Regions from separate parts of the Blastococcus colisei genome, predicted to be linked through region 4. Evidence: riboswitches for the same ligand, from Rfam matches in the RefSeq annotation. Region 4 holds a riboswitch; each other region holds the start of a gene.
The links. Region 4 has a riboswitch for thiamine pyrophosphate ahead of thiC (phosphomethylpyrimidine synthase ThiC). Riboswitches for the same ligand answer to the same signal wherever they lie in the genome.

Region 1: another riboswitch for thiamine pyrophosphate. It lies ahead of FHU33_RS24615 (ECF transporter S component); the one in region 4 lies ahead of thiC (phosphomethylpyrimidine synthase ThiC).
Region 2: another riboswitch for thiamine pyrophosphate. It lies ahead of FHU33_RS17825 (purine-cytosine permease family protein); the one in region 4 lies ahead of thiC (phosphomethylpyrimidine synthase ThiC).
Region 3: another riboswitch for thiamine pyrophosphate. It lies ahead of FHU33_RS00555 (alcohol dehydrogenase catalytic domain-containing protein); the one in region 4 lies ahead of thiC (phosphomethylpyrimidine synthase ThiC).

The regions. Positions count from the first base shown of each region.
Region 1 covers NZ_VFQE01000004.1:20,802-26,600, reverse strand. Annotated here, with positions in the region: gene FHU33_RS24630 (transposase) at 1-633, opposite strand, end outside; gene FHU33_RS24625 (VOC family protein) at 709-1,221, opposite strand; gene FHU33_RS24620 (Mut7-C RNAse domain-containing protein) at 1,312-2,037, shown strand; TPP riboswitch at 2,177-2,280, shown strand; gene FHU33_RS24615 (ECF transporter S component) at 2,278-2,907, shown strand; gene FHU33_RS24610 (ABC transporter ATP-binding protein) at 2,918-4,348, shown strand; gene FHU33_RS24605 (energy-coupling factor transporter transmembrane component T family protein) at 4,452-5,213, shown strand; gene FHU33_RS24600 (ATP-binding protein) at 5,395-5,799, shown strand, end outside.
Region 2 covers NZ_VFQE01000001.1:3,742,496-3,748,294, reverse strand. Annotated here, with positions in the region: gene thiO (glycine oxidase ThiO) at 1-568, opposite strand, end outside; gene thiE (thiamine phosphate synthase) at 565-1,335, opposite strand; gene FHU33_RS17825 (purine-cytosine permease family protein) at 1,332-2,711, opposite strand; TPP riboswitch at 2,701-2,813, opposite strand; gene FHU33_RS17820 (TetR/AcrR family transcriptional regulator C-terminal ligand-binding domain-containing protein) at 3,304-3,921, opposite strand; gene FHU33_RS17815 (TetR/AcrR family transcriptional regulator) at 4,245-4,757, shown strand; gene FHU33_RS17810 (TetR/AcrR family transcriptional regulator) at 5,157-5,799, shown strand, end outside.
Region 3 covers NZ_VFQE01000001.1:116,159-121,957, forward strand. Annotated here, with positions in the region: gene thiD (bifunctional hydroxymethylpyrimidine kinase/phosphomethylpyrimidine kinase) at 1-70, opposite strand, end outside; gene thiE (thiamine phosphate synthase) at 67-729, opposite strand; gene thiM (hydroxyethylthiazole kinase) at 726-1,538, opposite strand; TPP riboswitch at 1,532-1,625, opposite strand; TPP riboswitch at 1,695-1,803, shown strand; gene FHU33_RS00555 (alcohol dehydrogenase catalytic domain-containing protein) at 1,875-2,804, shown strand; gene FHU33_RS00560 (maleylpyruvate isomerase family mycothiol-dependent enzyme) at 2,911-3,531, shown strand; gene FHU33_RS00565 (hypothetical protein) at 3,580-3,834, shown strand; gene FHU33_RS00570 (DEAD/DEAH box helicase) at 3,858-5,600, opposite strand; gene FHU33_RS00575 (alpha/beta fold hydrolase) at 5,667-5,799, shown strand, end outside.
Region 4 covers NZ_VFQE01000001.1:3,294,301-3,300,099, forward strand. Annotated here, with positions in the region: gene bluB (5,6-dimethylbenzimidazole synthase) at 1-332, opposite strand, end outside; gene thiC (phosphomethylpyrimidine synthase ThiC) at 337-2,076, opposite strand; TPP riboswitch at 2,070-2,182, opposite strand; gene FHU33_RS15705 (RNA polymerase sigma factor) at 2,600-3,157, shown strand; gene FHU33_RS15710 (hypothetical protein) at 3,154-4,044, shown strand; gene FHU33_RS15720 (helix-turn-helix domain-containing protein) at 4,438-4,821, opposite strand; gene FHU33_RS15725 (hypothetical protein) at 5,011-5,349, opposite strand; gene mobF (MobF family relaxase) at 5,574-5,799, shown strand, end outside.

The DNA.
Region 1 (5,799 bases), on a different contig from region 4:
CTCGGCCCGCCGGCGCAGCGGCGGTGGCAGCTCATCCCCGCGGTCGTCGCCGTGTTCGGCGTCCTCGGCCGCGTCGATGCGCGTCTGTTCGTCGAGCAGCTCGGCGGCCAGCTGGTCGTAGCGGGCCTGCTCCTCGGCGACCTGGTGGGCCAGCGACGCCGAGGTGTGGTTCTTCGACCAGGAGGCGTTCGCGGCGATCTTCGTCCCGTCCACCGCGATCACGCCCAGCCGCACCATCCCGGCCTCGTGACACACCCGCAGCACCTGCGCGAACAGCTCCTGCAGCGGCTGGCGGTGACGCGTGACGAACCGGGCGATCGTGGCGTGATCGGGCACCCGATTGCCGGCCAGCACCCGGAACGCCACATCGCGGACACAGTGCCGCTCGATCGCCCGCGACGAGCGCACCCCGACCGCGTGCGCGTACAGCAGCACCGCCACCATCAGCGCCGGGTCGAACGCCGCCGCGCCCTGCCCGTTGGCCCGATACGAGCGCTTGAACCCCGACAGGTCGAACGAGTCCACCGCATCCTTGACCGTCCAGGCCAGCTCCCCGTCGGGCAGCCAATCCCGCACATCCGGCGGCAGCAGGAACCCCTGATCGACATCCCCGCGGATGAAGTTCTGCGGCATACCCCAGTCTCCCGCCGCCCAGGATGATCATCAATCAGGCGCGCTTTGTGCGACAGGCTCACTCGGGCGGTCAGGTCAGGCCGGGACGGAGACGCCCACGCCGCCGCGGGTCTGCGCGCCGTAGCGCTCGATCTCCCGCTCGAGGTCCAGCGGCGCGGTCATCGCCGCGCCGCCGGTGACCTCGGGGGTGATCAGCGCGGCCGGCAGCAGCCACGAGACCTCGAATTCGATGCCGTCGGGGTCCTGGGCGTAGAGCGCCTTGGTGGTGACGTGGTCGGAGGCGCCGACGAGCGCACCGGCCCGCAGCAGCGCATCGCGGATCCGGGACAGCTCGGCGAGGGTGTCGACCTCCCACGCCAGGTGGTAGAGGCCCACGGTCCGGCGCCCGGCCTCCGACGGGCCCGCGCCCGCGCCGATCTGGAACAGGCCCAGATCGTGGTCGTTGGTCGAGCCCTCCGCCTGGAGGAAGACTGCGGCACCCGGGATCTCCGTCTTCGCACGGAAGCCCAGGACGTCGCGGTAGAACGCGTGGCTGCGCTCGACGTCGCGCACGTACAGGACGGCATGGTTGAGGCGCTGCACGGGCATGGCGGGCTCCTGGCGGTCGATGGCGCGGTCATCGTGCACCAAGTTGCTTGATGCTTCAAGTATTCCGGTGAAGGAGGGTAGCGGCCCGCCATGGACGAACGGTCAGGACCGCAGGACGTCGATGTCGTCGTCCCGGTGCCGCTGCGCTTCCTGCTCCCCAGGCGGGACCGGCACGCTGGTATGCGGCGACTGCGCTTCGACCCCGACGCCACCGTCGGCCACGTCGTGCAGTCCGCCGGAGTGCCCCTGAGCGAGGTGGGCGCGCTCCGGCTGGACGGCGAACCCGTGCCGGCCGGCGCGCGGGCCCGCCCCGGTGGCTCCATCGAGGTCGTCGAGCGAGCCCGCCCCGAGCCATCGGCGACCGGCGGCTTCCTGCTGGACGTCGGTCTCGGCGCCCTGGCCCGCCGGCTGCGCCTGCTCGGCCTGGACGCGGCGTGGTCCAACGATGCCGACGACCCGGAGCTCGTCGACCGCGCGGTCACCGAGCACCGGGCGCTGCTCACCCAGGATCGCGGGCTGCTGATGCGCCGAGCACTGACCCGGGGAGCCCTGGTGCGCGGCAGCGACCCCGACGACCCGCTCGCCGACGTCCTGGATCGCTTCGCCCCCGTCCTCGCGCCCCTGACCCGCTGCACCGCCTGCGGAGGGCCGCTGCAGCCGGTCGCCAAGGAGGAGGTCGCCCACCGGCTGGAGCCGGGCACGCTGCGGAGCTTCGAGGAGTTCGCGCGGTGCAGGGCCTGCGGCCGGGTCTACTGGGCCGGCGCCCACGCCCGCCGGATCGGCGAACTGGTGGCGGCGGCCCGGCGAGTGCGGTGAGCCGTGCGCGGCCAGGAGGGCCCGAGTCGGCCGTGGAGACCGCCGTGCAGTGGCCGGTACCGCGGTGCAGGGCGGTACCGGCGACCACGGGGCGGCACCGGTGAGCGCGGCAGGGGTTATGGTCGACGGCACAACCGAACACACGCAGCAGGGGAGCGCTACGGCGCTGAGAGTGCGGGCAACCGCAGACCCTCGAACCTGATCCGGGTCATGCCGGCGCAGGGAGTCTGGAGGAAAGTCATGGCCGATCAGGCCGTCCGTCCGTCGTCCGTCGATGCCGGGTACGAGAAGCCCGTCCGCTGGCGCACCGTCGACATCGTCGTCACCGCCGTCCTGGGCGTCGCGTTCGGCGTCGTCTTCTGGGGCTGGAATTTGTTCGCGGAGGTGGTCTCCACGCCGCTGGACTTCTTCCCGCCGATCAAGGGCCTGCTCAACGGTGTCTTCCTCATGCCCGGCGTCGTCGCCGGGCTGATGGTGCGCCGCCCGGGGGCGGCGATCTTCGCCTCGACCCTCGCCGCCGCGGTCAGCCTGCTCCTGGGCTCGCCGTACGGCGGGATCATCGTGGTCTACGGCCTGGTCCAGGGCGCCGGCGCCGAGCTCGGCTTCCTGCTCACGCGCTACCGCACCTTCGGCTGGGGGACGGCGATCCTCGCCGCGGTGACCGCCGGCCTGTCGACGTCGATCCTGGACCTGAGCCTGTACTACCCGGTGTCCGGCGAGTACCCGCTCTGGGCGTTCACGCTCCCGTACACGCTGGCCACCGTCCTCTCCAGCGTGCTGCTGGCCGGTGTCGTGGGCCTGCTGCTGGTCCGCGCGATGGCCCGGACCGGGGCGCTGGGCTCCTTCGCCTCGGGCCGCACCCGCGTCTGACGCGCCCCCGGTGACCACCACGCGTGGTCCGTCGCCGATCCGGGCGGACGCCGGCCCCGTGCGCCTCGTCGCGCGGGGCCTGGGCGTCCGTCACCCTTCGCGGCGGGCCTGGGCACTGACCGGCGTCGACCTCGTCGTCGAGCCCGGGGAGCGGATCCTGCTCACCGGCGCCTCCGGTGCGGGGAAGTCGACGCTGCTCGCCGCGCTGGCCGGCATCCTCGACGCCGAGGGCACCGAGGTGGCCGGAGAGCTCACCGTCGACGGCGGGGCTCCGCACGCCGCCCGCGGCCGGCTGGGCCTGCTCGCGCAGGACCCCGACAGCCAGCTGGTCATGACCCGGGCCGGGGACGACGTCGCCTTCGGAGTGGAGAACGCCGGCCTCCCACCGGAGGGGATCTGGCCGCGGGTCGACGAGGCGCTGGCGGCGGTCGGCTTTCCCCACGGGCGCGACCGTCCCACCCAGGCGCTCTCCGGAGGGGAGAAGCAGCGGCTGGTGCTGGCCGGAGCCCTGGCCCGTCGTCCCGGGTTGCTGCTGCTGGACGAGCCGACCGCCCAGCTCGACCCGGACGGGGCGGCGCTCGTCCGGTCGGCCGTGGCCCGCGCGACCGCCGACCGCACCGCGACCGTGCTCGTCGTCGACCACGACGCGCAGCCCTGGCTCCCCCTGGTGGACCGGGTGGTCGAGGTGGTGCCCGGTGGGGTCGTGGAGCACCCGGCAGGTTGGCGGCCGGTCCCCCGCACGGCCGGGCTGCAGCTGCCGGCCGCACCGGACGGACCGGTCCTGCTCGCCGCGCAGGCGGCCGGGTTCACCTACCGCGGCAGCCCGGGCCCGGCGCTTCCCCCGACGACGACGGCACTCCGGGCCGGCCGGGCGTTGGCGGTGACCGGCCCCAACGGGACGGGCAAGTCCACGCTGGCGCTCCTCCTGGCCGGGCTCCGGGCGCCCACCACCGGCCGGGTGACGGCGTCGGACGAGCTGACCGGCACCGTGCGCAACGGGTACGACGAGCCACATCGGTGGCGGGCCGGCGAGCTGGTCAGCCGCATCGGCACCGTGTTCCAGCATCCGGAGCAGCAGTTCCTCACCGGGCGGCTCCGCGACGAGCTGGCGCTGGGCCCCCTCCGCTCGGGCGAGCACGCCGCCGCGGCACGGGCCACCGCCGACGAGCTGCTCGAGCGGCTGGGACTGACCGCGTTCGCCGACGCCAACCCGTACACGCTGTCCGGCGGCCAGCAGCGCCGGCTCTCGGTGGCCACGGCGCTGGCGACCGCGCCACGCGTGCTCGTCCTCGACGAGCCGACGTTCGGACAGGACGCCGCCACCTGGCGCGAGCTCGTGACGCTGCTGGCCGAGCAGCGGGCGGCCGGTTGCGCCGTCGCCGTGGTCACCCACGACGCCGACCTGGTGGCAGTCCTCGCCGACGGCCGGCTCGCGCTGTGAGAACGACGGGCGAGCGAGCATCGCCGCAGGCTGGCGGCACCTCCCGCTTGCGGGGGACAGCGAGCGAGGAGCGGAACGAGTCCGGAGTCGAACGGGGGGCGCTGTGACGGCGTCCCTGTCGCTGGGCCCGGTGCCCGACACGCGCCTGGGCCGGATCAACCCGGTCGCCCAGCTCAGCGCGATGGCCGTCGTCACGCTGGTGCTCCTCACCAGCCTGGACGTCGTCACCCCGGCCGTCGTGGTGGCCGCCGAGCTGTGCCTCCTCCCGGCGGCCGGACTGACCGATCTGCGCGGCCTCTGGCGGCGGACCTGGCCGCTCGTCCTGGGCGCCGGCTCCGTCGGCCTGGTCAACGTGCTGCTCTCGAACGAGGCGACCCTGGTCACCGGGGTGGGGCTCGGGTTGCGCGTCGTCGGCCTCGCGCTGCCCGGCGTGCTCCTGGTCGCTTCGACCGATCCGGTCCGGCTGGCCGATGCGCTCACCATCCACTGGCGGGTGTCCACGCGCTTCGCATTCGGGGCCCTGGCCGCGCTGCGGCTGGCTCCTCTGCTGGTCGCGGAGTTCGAGTCGGTCCGGCTCGCGCGGCGCACCCGTGGCGTCGAGGCCGGACGCAATCCCGTCGCCCAGGCCCGCCTGCTCGGAGGTATCGCCTTCACGCTGCTGGTCGGTGCGGTCCGGCGGGGCTCGCGCCTGGCGACGGCGATGGACGCCCGCGGCTTCGACTCGGGGATCGCGCGGACCAATGCCCGGGGGTCGCGGCTGCACCCCCGCGACGCCGGGTTCGTGGCCGGTGCCGTGCTCGTCTGCGCTCTCGCGGTCACCCTGAGCGTGCTCACCGGGGCGTGGTCACCGATCTTCGTCGGCTGACCTGACTGCCGGCGCCACCGTGCGGGGGTGGGCCTCGAGCTGCGCAGAGTCCCCGGCGGAACCGGTCGTCTCCCTCCGAAGGGTGACACATGTCGCACTAGGTTTGACCGGGGTCGCCACAGCCCATACGCAGGTGTTGGCCCCGACCATCAGGGCCGCACGAAGGCAAGGGGACCATCGCGTGACAGGGCAGGCGGCCGGGCCGGTCTGGCCGGCGGCATCCCCGCCCCCGGCCGACGCCGCACTCTCCTGGAACCTGCGCGAGATCGCCGAACTGCCGCGCGTGCGGGCCCAGGTGCGCCGGCACGCGCTGGCGCACCCCATGACCCGGTCGTCCGCCGACCCGGACACCGTCGCCGATCTCCGCGACCAGTTGATCCTGGCGCTCGACGAGATGGCGTCCAACGCCTTGCGCCACGGTGGCGGCGACGTGCGGGCCGCGGTACGGCTGACCGAGGACGCCTATCTCATCGAGGTCTCCGACCGGGCCGCCGAGGCACCGCCGTCCCCGGCGGTGGGCCGCGACCCCAGTGAGGGCGGGCTCGGGCTCTACCTGATCGCCGAGATGTCCACCGCGCACGGCTGG
Region 2 (5,799 bases), 450 kb from region 4:
GCCGCAGCCCGCTGGCCCGCCCGTTCTCGACCCGCACCGCCTCGGCCCGTGCGCGCACCATCCGAACGCCGGCGGCCGCCGCGGCGGCCAGCAGCGCCCGGTGCAGCGCCCGCGGGTCGACCGAGTGGTCGCCGGGCACGTGCAGGCCGCCGCGCACCCGCGGGGTCAGGGAAGGCTCCCGTCGGCGGGATTCGCGCCCGGTCAGTCGTTCGGCGTCCAGTCCGAGTTCCTGCTGGAAGGTGTGCAGCGCGGACAGGGCGCCCATGTCGTCCTCGTCGAAGCCCACCACCAGGGTTCCGGCGGTGCGCAGCCCCACCTCGACGCCGGAGGCCTGCGCCAGCTCCGCGGCGAAGCCGGGATAGCGCTGCAGCGAGGCCCGGCACAGCCGCAGCAGCGGCTCCTCGCCGTAGGCGGCCTCGGTCACCGGCGCCAGCATTCCGGCCGCGGCGAAGGAGGCCCCGGTGCCGGGAGCCTCGTCGACGACGGTCACCGACAGCCCGCGCTGCGCGCACCGCCAGGCCACGGCCAGCCCGATCAGGCCGCCACCGGCGACGGCGATCTCGTTCACCGGGGCGCCGACCGGGGGACGCGGGCGGCCGGGGGCGGGCCTGGTTCCGGGCGCGGCGGGCGGCTCTGCGGCGCCGCGACCAGCGCCGCCAGCAGCGCCCGGGTGACCGTTCCCGGGTCGGGTGCGTCGGACACGGCGGAGACGACGGCCACCCCGGACGCGCCGGCCGCCAGCACCGCCGGGATCCGGTCGGCGGTGATGCCGCCGATGGCGATCACCGGTACGGCGACCGCCGCCGCGACCGCCGCGATCCCGTCGACACCCAGCGGGTCCGGCAGCCCGGTCTTGGTCGCGGTGGCGAAGGCCGGGCCCACCCCGAGGTAGTCCGCTCCGGCGGCCACCAGCTCGGCGGCGGTCGCGGCGGTCCGCGCCGTGCCACCCAGCAGATGGTTCGGGCCGGCGATCGAGCGCGCCGCGGCCACCGGCAGGTCGCCGGCGCCCAGGTGGGTGCCCGCCGCGCCGACCGCGAGCGCAATGTCGACCCGGTCGTCGACGATGCACGTCGCTCCGCGCCGCGCGCAGACTTCCGCGACCCGGGCGGCGAAGTCGTACAGCGCCCGGTCCGGGCAGAACTTCACCCGGACCTGCACGATCCGGGCGCCGGCCGCCACCGCCGCGGAGACGACACCGAGGGCGTCCCTGCCCTGACGGGCGTCGGTGAGCACGTGCAATCCGCCGATCCGCCGGCGAACCTCCACCGCACGGTCCGGGCCGACCGGTAGCGGGGAGTCGGTCCGGCCGGCGGCGCCCATTCGGCGGCCCGTCACCGGAGGGCCTTGGACGGGGCGACCGGGAACCGGGCCCGGCGGCGGCGGGCGGACAGGCCGCCGGGCAGACAGATCAGCGTGGTCAGTGCCGCGGCCACCGCGAGGCTGACCAGCGAGGCTGACCAGCCGTTGGCCGGGTCGATGCCCAGCTCGGCCTGGCGGGCGGACCACCACGCCGTCCAGCCCCCACCCGGTCCGGCGAAGAAGGTCGGCAGCGTCAGCTGGTAGGCCACGAAACCGGCCGCCCACGCCAGCAGCAGGGCCGGGCGCGCCGGCGCAGTGTCCGACACATCCCAGCGGCCGCGCGGCAGCAGCCAGTAGGCGACCACGAAGACCCCGACCAGCGGAACGAACACCGCGCCGATCAGGAAGAGGAACGGCTCGTAGGCGACCAGGTCGGCCATCAGCGCCAGCCCGGTGGCTCCCACGCCCACGACCCCGGCCAGCACCCGGCGGTCCAGCCGGGCCACCACGTTCTGCGCCGACACCGCCGTCGAGTAGACGTTGGCGAACGCCTCGTCCACCTCCACCACGAGCAGCACCAGGACGGCCAGCAGCCCGAGCGGAACGGCCAGCAGCGCATCCACGACGTCCAGACCGCCCCGCCCGTAGGCGACCAGCGCCAGCGCGCCGAGAGTGAACAGAGCCATGGCGGCGCCGCCGTAGCCGGCCGCAGCGCCCACGAACGCGTCCCGCCCCCGCCGGACGTGCCGGGTGTAGTCCGCCGCCAGCGGAAACCAGGAAACCGGCAACGCGATCACGATGTCAGCCGCCGTCCAGAACGATCCGGCCCCGCGCTCGGTCACCGCCGGCAGCGGCTCGGACAACACCTGGATGTACAGGTAGACGATCGCGGCCAGCGCCGCCCACACCGCGTACCGCGCCAGCACCCGCACCGCGCCCAGCGGGCGCAGCGCCATCAGCGTGGCCAGCGCGCCCGCGGCGAGGACGAACGGCCAGCGCGGTGCATCCAGCGCCCGGGAGGCGGCCTCGGCGATGATCCACACCTCGAAGGCGGCCCAGCCCACGCACTGCACGAGATTGAAAGCGGTGGGCAGGAACGACGTCCGCCGACCCAGCAACCCCCGCATCAGCACCATCGCCGGCACGCCCTCCCGGGCGCCGGCCGCCGCCCCCAGGCCCAGCAACACCGATCCGATCACCGCACCGACCACGATCGCGCCGATCGTCACCGACAGCGGGCGGTCGGCGAGGACCACGTAGGTGGCCGCCACCGGCAACAGCAGGCTGACCCCCAGGCTGCCCCACAACCCCGCCGTGTCCCGCAGGCCCAGCGTCCGAGGCGGTGCTTGGGACAGCGTGATCGGTGCATCCCCCGATGACGTGGTGGCACCGACAGCGCCGGACCTGCTCATAATCGCTCCCTACGCCGGCATTACCCGGTCAGGTTCCAGCGGTCGGCGGCACAGTCAGCCGCCCTCTCAGCCCGGTACCTCCGAGCTCCCGCACATCGCGCATCCAGCCTACCGAGATATCCGCGCTCGCCGAGCGCCGCCCCCTGCTCTGCCACCACAGCGCACAACCGGCCTGAGCAGATGCGCAGGTCCGCGACGGTCGGCGCCCCGGCTCCCCGGCGAGCGAGAAGGCCGGCCCGAGACCCCCGGCCTTCTCAGCGTCTCGGGCATGTGTTCCATGCGTGGCAGGTCCGTGGCGTAGGCGTGCAGCTGCCCGGCGCGGCCCGACCTGGCGACCGCCGCGGAGACCCCGTCGGGCCAGCACGCTGGTGAGCCAACTTCCTCCTGCCGCCCACATCGCGTGCGGGGTCGGGTCCGCTTCCGAAGAGCTGGCAGCGCTCGTCGATGACACAATGGTGGCCCCGATCGAGGGCTGCGCCTCCTCGACGGTGCGGGTACGCGCCGGGCCGGACAGCGCGATCTCCTCGGCGAGGTCCTCGTCGTCGGGCTTCGGGGAGGGATTCCACCTCGACCAGCGCCAGCTGAACGGCGGTCACGCCGGCGGCTCTCTCAGAGATCTATCGAGGGCCTGGGACCGTCCACGGGCGGCGACTGCCGCTTCCATCTGCAGTCCGGCGATGAGGAAGTGGACGAGGCGGTCGATGTCGACCGCCGCCCGGGGCCTGGAGCGCAGTCGGTCGATCAGCAGCCCGCGCAGCACCCAGCACAGAGTTTGGATAGCGTAATCCGGAATCGTCCCGTGGCCCTCGGCGCGCGCAACGACCGCCGAGACGGCATGCATCAGGGGCCGGTCGAGCGCGTCATGGACCGCGACCTCGAGGCGCGGGTTCCAGATGGCGGCGCTGAGCACTGCGGCTACGACACGTTCGTCCCTGCTCGATGCGGTTCGCCACGGCTGCAGCAGCGTGTGCAAGTCCCGGTCGAGATCTCCCGAAGGCTCGAACGCGGGAAACAGCTGTACATGCTCGAGCGCGCTGACCACCAAGGCCTCCAGATCGGGCGAATCCCCGAGGGCCGGACCGGCGGCGCCCGCTCGGGCCTTGATCTCATCGGCGGTCAGGCCGGCGCAGCCCAGTTGGGCCAACGTGTCGAGCACGGCACTGAGGACATGCCGACAGCTCGGTGACTGCGAACTGAAGACCTCGCTCATGCCACCCGCCTTCCCTGCCGACAGAGCCCGACGAGGGGGATGCCGTGCGCGTCGCGCTGCCCTACGGGAGGCTAGGGATGACAGGCGGAACTCGGGGGTTCCTTCTACTGGAGGGCGCTGGACGTTCGGCGTACCCCGTCTTCGAGCAGCGGGTTTCCCCCTCAGCGATCTTGTCTGTCGCGACGATCCCTCGTTAGGCTCACTCAGTGTCACTGCGTCAGCCGAGCTCGCTGTCCTGGGGCGTTCCCCCGGCGGGTGCGCGACCCCGGCGGCGTCGACTGGATCCCTCTCGTGACCGGGCGATTCAGGCTGCTGTCCTGGAGGTGTTGGCGCAGGTCGGCTACGCCGGACTGACCATGGATGCGGTGGCCAGAACCGCCGGCGTCAGCAAGGCGACAATCTATCGGCGCTGGTCGTCCAAGGCGGACGTGCTGGTGAGCCTCATCGATACGGCTAGCGATGAGACGCTCGTGATCCCGGACTCTGGTTCCCTGCGGGATGACATGGTCGCGCTGCTGACCGCACTGGCCGCGGTGCTGGCGGGCCCGGGTGGAAGCGCCAGTCGAGCGCTGATCGGTGTCATGAACCAGGAACCGGCCCTGGAGGAAGCCTTCCGACGTGGTCCCATGGCGCGTTGGGCGGAAGCCTTCGGAACGGTCTGCGAGCGTGCCGTCGATCGCGGCGAGTTGGTGGCGAGTGGCGCAGCGTCGTTGGCTGCCGAGGCGGGCCCGGCGATCCTCTTGCTCCGCTGGATGATCAGTGGCATGGACGTCGATCAGGAGCTGGCCGTGGCGGTGGTCGACGACGTCATGATGCCGCTGCTCCGGCGGCTCTAGCATCCCGGATACCCCGTGCGCACTGTCGGTGCCCGCCTGCCAACTCGGCATGGGCGCGGGCGCCAACGATCACTGGAGATCGCATCCCAGATCGCCACTGACCACTGCGTCAGCATCGTCGGTTCGGTGTCCGCCCGGACAACGAGCACACGCTGCGCCGTTCCATTGCGCGCGAAGTGCACATGGAGCTCCGTTGCCCACCGGACGAATCTCTCGGCTGCGACAGGTGGTCGCGGTGAGTGCCCCGTGCCGGGGGACTGGATGCCCGCATCCTGCGCGAGCCGAGAGACGCACCGCAGGAGAGGCGTCGACGGGGTTCGTGCTGATCGACGGCTGAAGCCCTGGACACCTCCTGCAGCCTCACCTCGTGCGCATACGTTCTGCTCTAATCTCAGCACGGTGAGTGACCTCGATGGTGTGCGAGCTCAGCGGAAGGCCCAGACCCGAGCGCGGATCCTCGAGGTCGCCAGGGAGTTGTTCGAGACATGCGGCTTCAGCGCCGTGACCGTCGCAGAGGTTGCCAGCGCGGCAGGTGTGTCGGTGCAGACGGTCTTCAATCATTTTGCCACCAAGGAAGAGCTCTTCTTCGCCGGGCGTGTGCCCTGGGTTGAGGGTCTCGCCGAGGCGGTCCGCTCCCGGGGGCGACAGCGGTCTGCTTTGACGGCGTTACGCAGCTACCTCGTCGACTGGGTCCGGGCTGACATCGTGGCGGCGGCCACGGAGGAGCACCGTCGTTTCGTCGCCACGCTCGAGGCCGCACCGGCTCTCCGCGTCTACGAGCGGGAGCTGTACCACGAGGCGGTTACCCGGCTGACCAAGGCGTTGATCGAAGCGGGAAGCCAGGGATGGAAAGAAGAAAGCGGGTGCCGGCGTGGACGCGACCCGGAGGACGTCTCGATCATCGCGTCCCTGACTGCGTCGGTGTGGTTGGCGGCCATTCGGGCACTGCTGCTCGACCTGCGCAGTGCACCGCCGCCCGCGCCCGGTACCGCGGCGGTCGCCGCCGTGGTCGAGTTGGCCGAGCGGATCCTCGATGGCCTGC
Region 3 (5,799 bases), 3.2 Mb from region 4:
GGATGCCGGCGCCGCCGCTGGGATCGCTGCCGGCCACGGTGAGCGCCGTGGGGGTGCGTCCGGCAGTCATCGGATGGCGACCGGCGCCAGGGCTGCGCGGAGTAGTCGCGCCGCGGCCGCCGGATCGTCGGCTGCGCAGATGTCGGACACCACGCAGATCCCGTCGACACCGGTCGCGGCCACGGCGGCCGCTCGCGTGGCGTCGATCCCGCCGATCGCGACGGCGCAGAGCCCCCCGGCGCGGGCGAGGGAGGTCAGGTGGCCGACTGTGTCCAGCCCCAGGCCGGGACCCGCCTCCGGCTTGGTCGGTGTGGCCCAGACCGGGCTGAGACCGACGACGTCGACGGTTCCCGGCGGTAGCCGCAGGGCCTTCTCGAGGTCGTCGGCACTCTCCACCGACAGCCCGATCAGCCGGTCGGGCCCGAGCAGCGCTCGGACCTCGGCTGCCGGCAGGTCCTCCTGGCCGACGTGCACGCCGTCGGCGCCGGCCAGCAGGGCGACGTCCACGGCATCGTTGACGACGACCGACACGTCCGGTCGGTCGGCGACCGCGGCCTGGACCGCTCGGGTCAGCGCCAGCAGCTCACGCCGGGAGGCGACCTTGTCCCGGACCTGGACGGCGGTCACTCCGCCGGCCACCGCGGCACGGACGACATCGGCCACCGGCCGGGGGCGGCACAGTTCCGTGTCGGTGACCAGGTACAGCGTGAGGTCGAACGGCCGTCTCACCCGGCGACCCGGACGTCCGCCACGCGGAGGTCCGCGATGGCCAGGGCGTCCCCGTCCACCGCGTCGAGGGCGTCGAGCCACGCGGCGGCGAACGTGCCGGGCCCCGCGGCCGTCGCCGTCGCCCACTCGGCGGCCAGCGCGACGTGGGCGTGCGCGGCGGCCGCACCGGTCAACGGATCGTCGGTGACGGCGAGGTAGGCCGCCACCAGCGCACCGAGCGCGCAGCCGGCGCCGGTCGTCCGCGTGAGCAGGACCGATCCGCCGCCGACGCGGACGATCCGGCGTCCGTCGGTGAGCAGGTCGACCTCACCACTCACCGCGACCACACCCCCGGTGTGAAGGGCCAGTCCCACCGCCGCGGCGACCGCGTCGTCGGTGGCGGCGGTGCTGTCCACGCCGCGGCCGCCGGCGCCGGCTCCGGCGAGCGCCATGACCTCGGAGGCGTTGCCGCGGACGACGGTGGGACGCAGCGCCACCAGTTCAGCGGCGAGTTCCGTGCGGTAGGCCAGGCCGCCCACTGCGACCGGGTCGAGCACCCAGGGCGTTCCCGCCGTTCCGGCCGACCGGGCTGCGAGTCGCATCGCCTCGGCGGTGCGGCGGTGGACGGTGCCGACGTTGACCAGCACGGCGGAGGCCACGGCGGCGAAGTCGCCGGCCTCCTCCGGGGCATCGACCATGGCCGGTGCCGCGCCCGCGGCGAGCAGCGCGTTGGCCGTGATCGCCTGCACGACGGTGTTCGTGAGGCAGTGCACCAGAGGTGCGTTCGCGCGCACTGCCTCGCGGGCAGCGTTGAGTTCGACGGCATCCATGCCGGTGACATCCCTTCGCCAGTACCAACTGGAGCAGGTTCGACGGGTGTGTTCTCAGTCCCGGTCAGGACACCCCGTGCCACGTACGCCCCGAACGTAACAGCCGGGCGGGTGGCCGTGCTGCCCGGGCGAGGACGGGAACGACCGGCTAGCGTGCCGCCCGTACGCGGGAGCCCATCGGAATGGGCTGAGAGGGCGGCAGGGGTCGCCGACCGTTGGAACCTGTCCGGGTCATGCCGGCGTAGGGAGGCAGTTGTGCGTGCTGTGCGTTTCCACGGAGCGGGACGATCTGTGGTCGTCGAGGACGTCCCGGGTCCTCGCCCGGGCCCCACGGAGGTGTTGATCGACGTCGCCGCCGCGGGGGTGTGCGGCACTGAGTTGCACTTCCTCGACGGGCTGCTGACCCCGGCCCGGACCCCCATCACCCTGGGACACGAGGTGGCCGGCGTCGTCGCCGAGGTGGGCGACGGCGTCGAGGACGTCGCCGTGGGAGACCGCGTCGCGGTGCACTACCGGCATGCCTGCCACCGGTGCCGCTCGTGCCAGGCCGGGAACGACCACCTCTGTGACGCCCCGCTCGGGTTCCTCGCCTTCGCCAGCGACGGGGGATTCGCCGAGCAGGTCGTCGTCCCCGCCTCCGCAGTGGTCCGGGTGCCCGACGGGCTGGACCTCGCGGTCGCGGCCACGCTGTGCTGCAGCGGCACCACGGCGCTGCACGCGGTGGGCGTGGCGGGGGTCCGGGCGGGCGCCGACGCCGTCGTCTACGGGACCGGGGGCGTCGGCCTGGCCCTCGTCCAGGTCCTCCGTGAGGCCGGGGCGCGGCCGATCGCCGTCGCCCGGGATCCCCAGCGGTTGCGGCTGGCGCGCGAGCTGGGAGCGGAGGTCACGGTGGACGGGAGCGGGGACGTCGAGGCCCCGATCCGGGAGGCGACCGGCGGCGCCGGCGCCGACGTGGTCTTCGAGCTGGTCGGCACCAGGGAGACCAGCGCCGCCGCTCTGGCGTCCCTGGGCAAGCGGGGAACGCTGGTCTACGTCGGCTACAGCTTCGACACCGTGGAGATCAGTCCGCTCTCGCTCGTCGTTCCCGAGCAGCGGATCGTCACCTCGGTCGGCAACCGCCGCTCCGAGTTGGTCGAGGCGCTCGACCTGGGCGCCCGGGGCCTGCTGCGCACGACGGTGGACGAACATTTCCTCGACGACGCCCCGCGCGTCCTCGACGAGCTGCGCGCCGGCCGGATCGTCGGGAGAGCGGTGCTCCGCCCCTGACGATGCGCTCACGACGACGCGCCATCCGCCTATCCGGCCGACGAGCAGGGGCGATGGGTCGCTCGGCGCGCTGCCGAGGCCGTGACAGGTTCGGTGGTCGCGGCGCATGAGCGTGATGGCGCAGGCGCGGGCCGAGCGCGAGGACCTGCTCGACCTGGTGGAGCGGCTCACCCCGGAGCAGTGGCGCACTCCGTCGCTGTGCGCGGGCTGGACGGTGCAGGACGTCGTCGCCCACGTGCTGAGCTACGACGAGCTCGGCCCACGGCAGCTGGCGGCTCGCTTCACCCGCGGTCTCTTCCTCGTCGACCGCACGAATGCGCTCGGTCTGTGCGAGTACGCCGTGCGCACTCCGGCTGAGCTGGTCGAGCTGCTCCGCGCCCACCTCACGCCGACGGGGCTGACCGCGGGCCTGGGCGGAGCGATCGCCCTCACCGACGGTCTCATCCACCAGCAGGACATCCGGCGCCCGCTGGGCGAGCCGCGGACCATCCCGGCGGAGCGGCTCGTGCCCGCGCTGCGCACCGCCCTGTTCGGCCCGGTGCTGCGCGGGGTGGTGCGCGTGCGCGACGTCCGGCTCGTGGCGACCGATCTGGACTGGGCGTTCGGTCGGGGGCCCGAGGTCCACGGCACCGCCGAGGCCCTCCTGATGGCCGTGGCGGGCCGGAGGGCGGTCGCCGACGAGCTCTCCGGGCCCGGACGGGCCCGGGTGGCGCAGCGGCTCGGTTGAGCCCGGCCATCCCTTGCCGCTGTCGGCGGTTCCGCGCACTCTGGGCAGATGGCGCACAGCGGCACGAGTGTGGGCACGGTCGTCCGATGGGACGGAAGCCAGGGCGCCGGCCTCATCGAGGCGCCGGATCTCCCGGGCGACTGCTGGGTGGAGGCAGCCGCGCTGGATCCCAGCGCCAACGGCGGTCTGCGCGCGGGACAGGTCGTCGAGGTGGAGTGGACCGAGACCGGGGCCGGTAGCCACCCCGTGCGTGCCGACCGCGTGACGCCACGGGACGACCTGCAGGCCACACCGGGCGCCTGACGCGCAGGGGACCACCCTGGAGATCAGCCGTCGACCAGTGCCGCCGCGGGCAGCCAGTCGGCGTCGAGCAGCTCGGCGATCTCCCGGAGGGACGACGTGTCCGCGCCCGCGGCCGAGCCGCTGACTGCCAGCCGCTCCACCATCACGCGCGCCACCTGCTCCTCCACGGTGTCCTCGGCGAACGCGATCCGCCACGGCGAGGTCTTCCCGTCCCGGTGGGTGCGGCCGGTGACCTGACGGGCCTGGATGCCGGAGAACCGTGGCTGGTGGAAGAGCCCCACCCGCGGGGTGTCCGAGGCAGCCCGCCCGTCCGGCAGAGTCTCGCCGGCGTGCAGCGAGATGGACGCCGTCACGGTGAACACGCAGACCATCGCGTCGCCCCGCTGGAAGCGCAGCCGCTCGCGCTCGACATCGAAGCGGTCCCTGCCGTAGATGCCGGCGACCGGGATGCCCGCGTCCAGCAGGGCCTCGCGGATCGGGTCGGCCGCCGTCTCGACGAACTCGACCGAGACCGCCACCTGGCGCTCGGCCTCCACCTGAGCCCGGACCCAGTCGACGGTGGCCTGCACCCGGATCAGCCCGGCCTTCTGGCGGAACCGCATGAGCGCGGCCCGGCCCTTCGCGCTCTGCCGCGCCTTGCGGGCCAGCTGCATCTCCGCCCGGAACTCCGACCACTCCGACTCGTAGGCGGCCCGCTCCGCGGGGGTCAGTGCCACCGGCGTGCCGGTCACCGACACCGGACCCCAGGGCGCCGGGCGGTGCAGCGTGGCGGGCGGGTCGGCGTCGGCCAGCCACGACTGCAGCCGCGTCAGGTCGGTGCGGCGGGCGTCGGCGTCCTCGGACCACTGCCAGCCGTAGCGGCCACGTTCCACGTGGAACCCGTGGGCCTCGAGCCGCTTCGGCAGGTCCGCCCACTCTCGGATCGACTCCCCGTGCCGGACGGCGAACTCCGGGGCCAGGTAGGGCAGCTCGAGCGGGGTGTGCGCGGGGGTGGCGGTGCAGGCCAGGACGAACGGGGCGTCCTTGACCCGGCCTGCCCCGGACACTGCCTTCCAGTGCTTCCAGCGCTGGGTGGTGGTGTGCCGGACCATGTGCGCCTCGTCGGCGACGACGACGTCGAACCGGAGCGTGGAGACCTTCGCCAGCCGGTCCCAGGTGGTCACGCACCAGCGGAGGCCGCCGTCGCCGAACCCGGCGATCGAGCGCGTCCAGTGCGGGATCGTGATGGCGGCCGGGCGGTCGGCGATCACCAGGACGGTCCGGACGTCGCGCTGCTCGGCGATCGCCTTCACCGCGAGGATCGCCGTCCCGGTCTTGCCCACGCCGGGGTCGTCACCGAGCAGGAACACCCGGCCGCCCGCTGCCGCGTGGGCGGCCACCACGTCGGCGCCGTCGCACTGCTGGTCCCGCGGCGTCATCGGCCGGGCCAGAGGGACCGCCCGCGGCTTCTCGTTGAGCTCGTCCTCCAGGAAGCGCTCGAACGTGTAGGGCGCCGGGTCGTAGGGTGCGAGCTCCGGTGGCAGGTCCGGGCCGACCCAGACGTGCGCCTGCAGGCCGGCGTGCCACACCGCTCCCGGCGCCGGCGCGCGGAACGGCACGGCGAGCACCCACACCCGCTCGCCCGGACCCGCGCTCGGAGTCTCCGGCGCCGGCTTCTTCGACCGCGCCGGTGCGGTGGCGCGCTTCGCGGTGGTGGTCGTCCTGCGGCTCGTCGTCCTGCTGCTCGTGCTGCGGCTGTTCTTGCTTCGGCGTGGCCGGCCTGGCATGGCTCTCCCCCTCGTCCCCGGCACGGTAGGCGGCGGCACCGACGGAACGTCTGATGGAATCGCCGGGTGACCGACGACGAAGGGGACGACGAGCGTCTCGCCACGCGCACCGTGGGGGAGTCGGGGCCGCGGGTCGTCTTCGTGCACGGGCTGTTCGGTCAGGGCCGGAACTGGACCACGATCGCCAAGGGGCTGGCGG
Region 4 (5,799 bases):
CCGGCGGCCTGACGCAGCCGCTCACGATCGGTGAGGACGGCCGCCCGGTCCCGGATCTCCGGATCGCGGACAACGAGGAACCGCCAGGGCTGGCTGTGCCCGACCGACGGAGCGGCGTGCGCGGCCCCGAGGACTCGCTGCAGGACCTCGTCGGGCAGCGGGTCTGGACGGAACCGGCGGACGTCCCGCCGGACCCCGATCGCCTCGTACAGCCCCGCCCGGGCCTCGGTCCCCAGCGCCCAGCCGGTCGGGTCGGCGGCCCGCTCGGAGGCCGCGGTCGCATCACCGACGAGCGGCACCGGCCGGGGCCACACCCGCTCGTCCGGCGTCACGGGGCTACTCGGCCAGAGGCAGCTGGATGCGGCCGCCGTGCGCAGTGAACTCGGCCGCCTTCTCCCGGAGGCCTGCGTCGATCGCCTCCTCCGACGTCAGCCCCCGCTCCTCGGCGTAGCGGCGCACGTCCTGCGAGATCCGCATCGAGCAGAAATGCGGGCCGCACATGGAGCAGAAGTGCGCCGTCTTGGCTGGGGCGGCCGGCAGCGTCTCGTCGTGCATCGACCGGGCGGTGTCCGGGTCGAGCGCGAGGTTGAACTGGTCCTCCCAGCGGAACTCGAAGCGGGCGTCGGAGAGGGCGTCGTCCCACATCTGGGCGCCGGGGTGCCCCTTCGCGACGTCGGCTGCGTGCGCGGCGATCTTGTAGGCGATCATGCCGTCCTTGACGTCGTCCCGGTCGGGCAGGCCCAGGTGCTCCTTGGGCGTGACGTAGCAGAGCATCGCGGTGCCGTGCCAGGCGATCATGGCCGCGCCGATCGCGGAGGTGATGTGGTCGTACCCCGGCGCGACATCCGTGGTGAGGGGCCCGAGGGTGTAGAACGGCGCCTCGTGGCACAGCTCGAGTTGCAGGTCGACGTTCTCCTTGATCTTGTTCATGGGCACGTGGCCGGGGCCTTCAATCATGACCTGGACGTCGTGCTCCCAGGCCACGGTGGTCAGCTCGCCGAGGGTGCGCAGCTCGGCCAGCTGGGCCTCGTCGTTGGCGTCAGCGACGCTTCCCGGCCGGAGCCCGTCGCCGAGGGAGAAGGTGACGTCGTAGGCCCGGAGGATCTCGCAGAGCTCCGAGAAACGGGTGTAAAGGAAGTTCTCCTCGTGGTGGGCCAGGCACCACGCCGCCATGATCGACCCGCCACGGGAGACGATGCCGGTCTTCCGCCGGGCGGTGAGCGGCACGTAGCGCAGCAGCACGCCGGCGTGCACGGTTATGTAGTCGACGCCCTGCTCGCACTGCTCGATCACCGTGTCCCGGTAGACCTCCCAGGACAGCTCCTCGGCCTTGCCGCCGACCTTCTCCAGCGCCTGGTAGATCGGCACGGTGCCGATCGGCACCGGCGAGTTGCGGAGGATCCACTCCCGGGTGCTGTGGATGTTACGGCCGGTGGAGAGGTCCATGACGGTGTCGGCACCCCAGCGGGTCGCCCAGGTCATCTTGTCCACCTCCTCCTCGATCGACGAGGCCACGGCCGAGTTGCCGATGTTGGCGTTCACCTTCACGAGGAACTCCCGGCCGATGATCATCGGCTCGGACTCCGGATGGTTCACGTTGGCCGGGATCACGGCCCGGCCCCGGGCCACCTCGGCTCGCACCTGCTCGGCCGGCACACCCTCCCGGACGGCGATGAACTCCATCTCCGGGGTGATCTGCCCCCGCCGGGCGTGGGCGAGCTGGGTCACGGCGGCACCGTCCCGAGCCCGCAGGGGCCGGCGTCCGTCGGCGGCGAACACCGCGTCGAGGTTGCGCAGGTCGCCGGAGCGACGACCGTCGTCCTCGGGCCGGACCGGGCGGCCCTCGTACTCCTCGGTGTCGCCGCGCTCGGCGATCCATGCCGCCCGCACCGACGGCAGTCCGCTGCGGACGTCGGCCTCGAAGGTCGGATCGGTGTACGGCCCCGACGTGTCGTAGAGGACGACGGAGTCGCCGGTGCTGAGCACGATCTCGCGCATCGGCACCCGCATGCCAGGACGCGGACCCGCCAGGTAGGTCTTACGGCTGGCCGTGGAGGTCGTGGACGGAGCTGTCAAGGGAATCCCCTCCCTACGCCGGTACGAACCGGATCAGGTTGTGGCGGTCAGCGGCCGTCTCAGCCGACTTCTCAGCCCGGTACGCCGGGCTCCCGCGGTGGCGAAAGGGACCCTAGACCTTGCCCCCGGGCGGCCCGCCACGACCCCGACGAGTCCTGTCACGCGAGCATCGCCACGGCGGCGGAGGCCGGCGAGCTACGTGGTGACCGCGTCCCGGTCCCGCTCCCGGGCGCACGAGCGCACGAGCACACGAGCGCGACCTGACCACCTACAGCTGCCAGTGGTCCACGGCGGAGGACCGGACCGGGAGGGCGGCGGGGGCCCTTCTCGCCACTTTCCGCGGGCTGGGCTGGGCGCGGACTCGAGTCAAGCAGCCAGCCGCGTCGAAGAGGCACGTTCCCGGGGAGGATGACCGACTCGATCGTTGATGCCTCAGGCTGCGACCCGCGGTTCCGCCATGCTCAAGACCGCACCTGTCGCTGCCGATGAATGAGCCGACGTCCATTCGAGCCGGAGGTGCCGGATGTCAGTAGGGATGCCCTTCCCCGGGGTGCTGGCGGCCGCGCAGGCGGGCGCCTCCTGGGCGCTGGAGGTGCTCTATCGGGAGCTGGCGCCCTCCGTGACCGGCTACCTGCGGCTGCACGGCGCTCTGGAGCCGGATGACCTGGCCAGTGAGACGTTCATCGGGGTCTTCAACGGCCTGTCCTCGTTCGAGGGGGACGAGGCCGCGCTGCGCGCCTGGGTCTTCACCATCGCGCACCGCCGCCTGATTGACGACTGGCGGCGCAGGAGTCGCCGACCCGAGCTGGTCGACTGCGGTGAGGAGGTCCTGCGGGGCTCCGTCGGCGGCGACGCCGAGGATGACGCACTCGCGGTGCTGGGCTCAGGCGCCGTCCAAGAGATGTGTGCCGCCCTGCCCGCCGATCAGCGCACGGTCCTGCTGCTGCGCATCCTCGCCGACCTGTCCGTCGAGCAGGTCGCCTCCGTGATGGGCCGCTCCGCGGCAGCGGTCAAGGCGCTGCAGCGGCGAGGACTGGTCACCCTTCGGAGTGAGCTCGTGCAGGAGGTCGCGCCCCTATGAGCCGGTCCAGCGATGTCGGGGATGAGATGACCAACGACCAGTTCGACGAGGCTTTCGAGTGCTTCCTCGTGGGACGACCCGTCCCGGCAGAGGCCGCTCCGCTCGTGGCATTCGCCGAGACGGTCCGGAACAGCTCCGCCCGTCCCGGGCGGCCCAGCCCGCAGCTGGCCGAGCTGCTGGCGACCGGTCTTCTCACCGATCCCGTCGGCCCGTCGACGGGGACGACCCCCACTGCTCCGGAGTCCGCGCGCGCCGCGGCCCCCGGGCCATCCACAAGGAGACGCCGCACAATGTTCACCGTCCTCGCCGCCGCCGCGGCCAAGTTCGCCTCTGCCGGAGTCGCTGCCCAGGCCGCGACCGGCGTGGGACTTGCGCTAGTCAGCGTGACCGGTGCCGGAGCCGCCGGGGTCCTGCCCGCTTCCATCCAGGACGGTGTCGCAGAAGTGATCGAATCCGTCACCCCCTTCGACCTGCCCGAGGCAGCCGATCGTCCGGTTCTCCCCGAGCAGGCCACCGTGCCTCACCCCGACGAGACAAGGCGCACACCCGAGGACCTGCCCGGTCCTGGGGACGTCCCCACCAAGGAGCAGTTCGGTACGTCCGTCAGGGAGGACGCGCAGGACGGCGGTGTCGACGGTGCGCAGGTCAGCACTGACGCCCGCGAGACCCACCAGCCCGAGCAGCCGGCGACCCCGGGAACCCGGGCCGCCGAGCGTCCGTCCGAACAGCCGGCGACCCCGGAAACCCGGGCCGCCGAGCGTCCGGCCCAGCAGTCTGCGGCCCCCCCGGCGCCCGAGACCCCCGGGGCGCCCGAGCCCTCGAGCGGAGGATCCGCGCGGCAGGGTTCTGCGGACGGTCAGGCGCAGGGCAGCTCCGGCCGGCCCTGACCCCGACGGCACCAGTTCTGCATACCCGCCATCGAGACCTGCGACGTCGTGGGCATCCGCGCGATGCCCACGACGTCGCAAACTCAGTGCGCTGACCGCGCCCAGATCCATCCTTAGCTCGCGCAGCTGGCGGGACCAGGGCAGATCCTGCTGCTGTTCGCCGACCGCAACGAGCGGTCGTGCGGTACTCCGTGGGCAACACCGCCCAACCGATGGCGGTGTCCATCTCCACCTACGACACGCTGCCGCCCGCCGAGCAGCGGGCGCTGCCCCGCAGCGGACAAGGTGGCTGCAGCCCTCGACACGCGGTGCAGGTGCACGGCCAGCGAATGTCGCTGGCCGAGTACATCGAGCGCCTGGAGCAGCAGCGGAGCGCGGCCCGCCGATCGACTACTAGCTGGCAGGGATGCCGAGAGCGCGGGATATCCGGTTCAGTGCCGTCAGATCGTGCCGGTGGCCCCGGCCCTGCTCGATGCGCTGGCAAGTCATGATCGGCACACCCGCCAGCTCAGCCAGCTGCTGCAGGGACAGGCCGCGAGCCAAGCGCAGTACCCGCAGCGGTGGCCGGGCCGGGTCGACGTCGTACAGAACGACCGAGTCAACGCCGAGGGCGGCCGCCAGCCGCGGCACGTACCGCGCTTGCGGTGCGTGCGCGCCCCGCTCCCAGTCCCGTATACGGTCCGCCGAGCGCACGCCGGCCCGCTGGGCGAGGTCTTCGCGGGTCAACCCGGCGGCGAGCCGAGCCTGCCGCAGCCGATCGCCGGAGAAGTGCCCCACCGGCGCATCCTCGTACCGACCGTGGATTCATCACCACCGGTTCGTCACAGTCCTCGACCTCGCTGACGCTGCGCCTGGTCGGTCCAGGGCTTCCCGGTGGTGGCACCGCTGCCATGTCCACGGCCGCCCGAGTAGCACCGCTCGAGTCACCTCAGCAGCCCCTGTGTCACTCGGTCGGCTCCGGCGGCCTCAGGAAGTCAGCGTCGCGACCGGCTTCGCGGCAGCGGGCGATGGCCGGTTGGCCGCCTTCGTCAGCCGCCGGACCTCGGCGGTGTCCAGTTCCAGTAGCGCGGCCGCCCGCTCGGCCGGCACGCCCTCGGCGAGCAACCTGCGCAGCGTCTCGCCGAGCGCCGCCGTCGCCGCCGCCAAGGCCTGCTCGGCTTCGCTCCGCGCCTCCAGGGCCACGAGCGCCTCGGCCGTCGCCTCCTCGATCCGACGGTCGTGTTCATCGCGGGCGCCGTCCAGCGCCCGTCGTCGTTCCCGCGCCTTCGTCAGCGCCGCCGCCTGCCGACTCACCGTTCTGGCCACCGCTTCCTCCGCTCGTCCAGCTGACCGACCGCCGGATCGTCACACGGCCTCATGACACGGCTCCTGACCCGGGCGTCACCCCAGCAGCAGACCAGCACCCCGGAGCCGGCGTCACCCCACCCCCTCCGACCTGACACACCTCATGCATCACGGCCCGAACCGCCCCTGATCGAGGCGCCGCGGCGCCGGCCCGTGGCAGACGGGCTCGCGACTGTGGGGTCGTGATGACGCTGCACAAGCTCACCGCGGGGGACGGATACACGTATCTGACCCGCCAGGTGGCTGCGCACGACGCCACCACCCGCGGGTTCGACAACCTGGGCGCCTACTACAGCGAGAAGGGTGAGGCTCCGGGCGTCTGGATGGGACGCGGGCTTGCCGCCGTGCCCGATTTTCCGGTCGGTGATCGGGTCACCGAGGCGCAGATGGTCGCGCTGTTCGGGGAGGGGC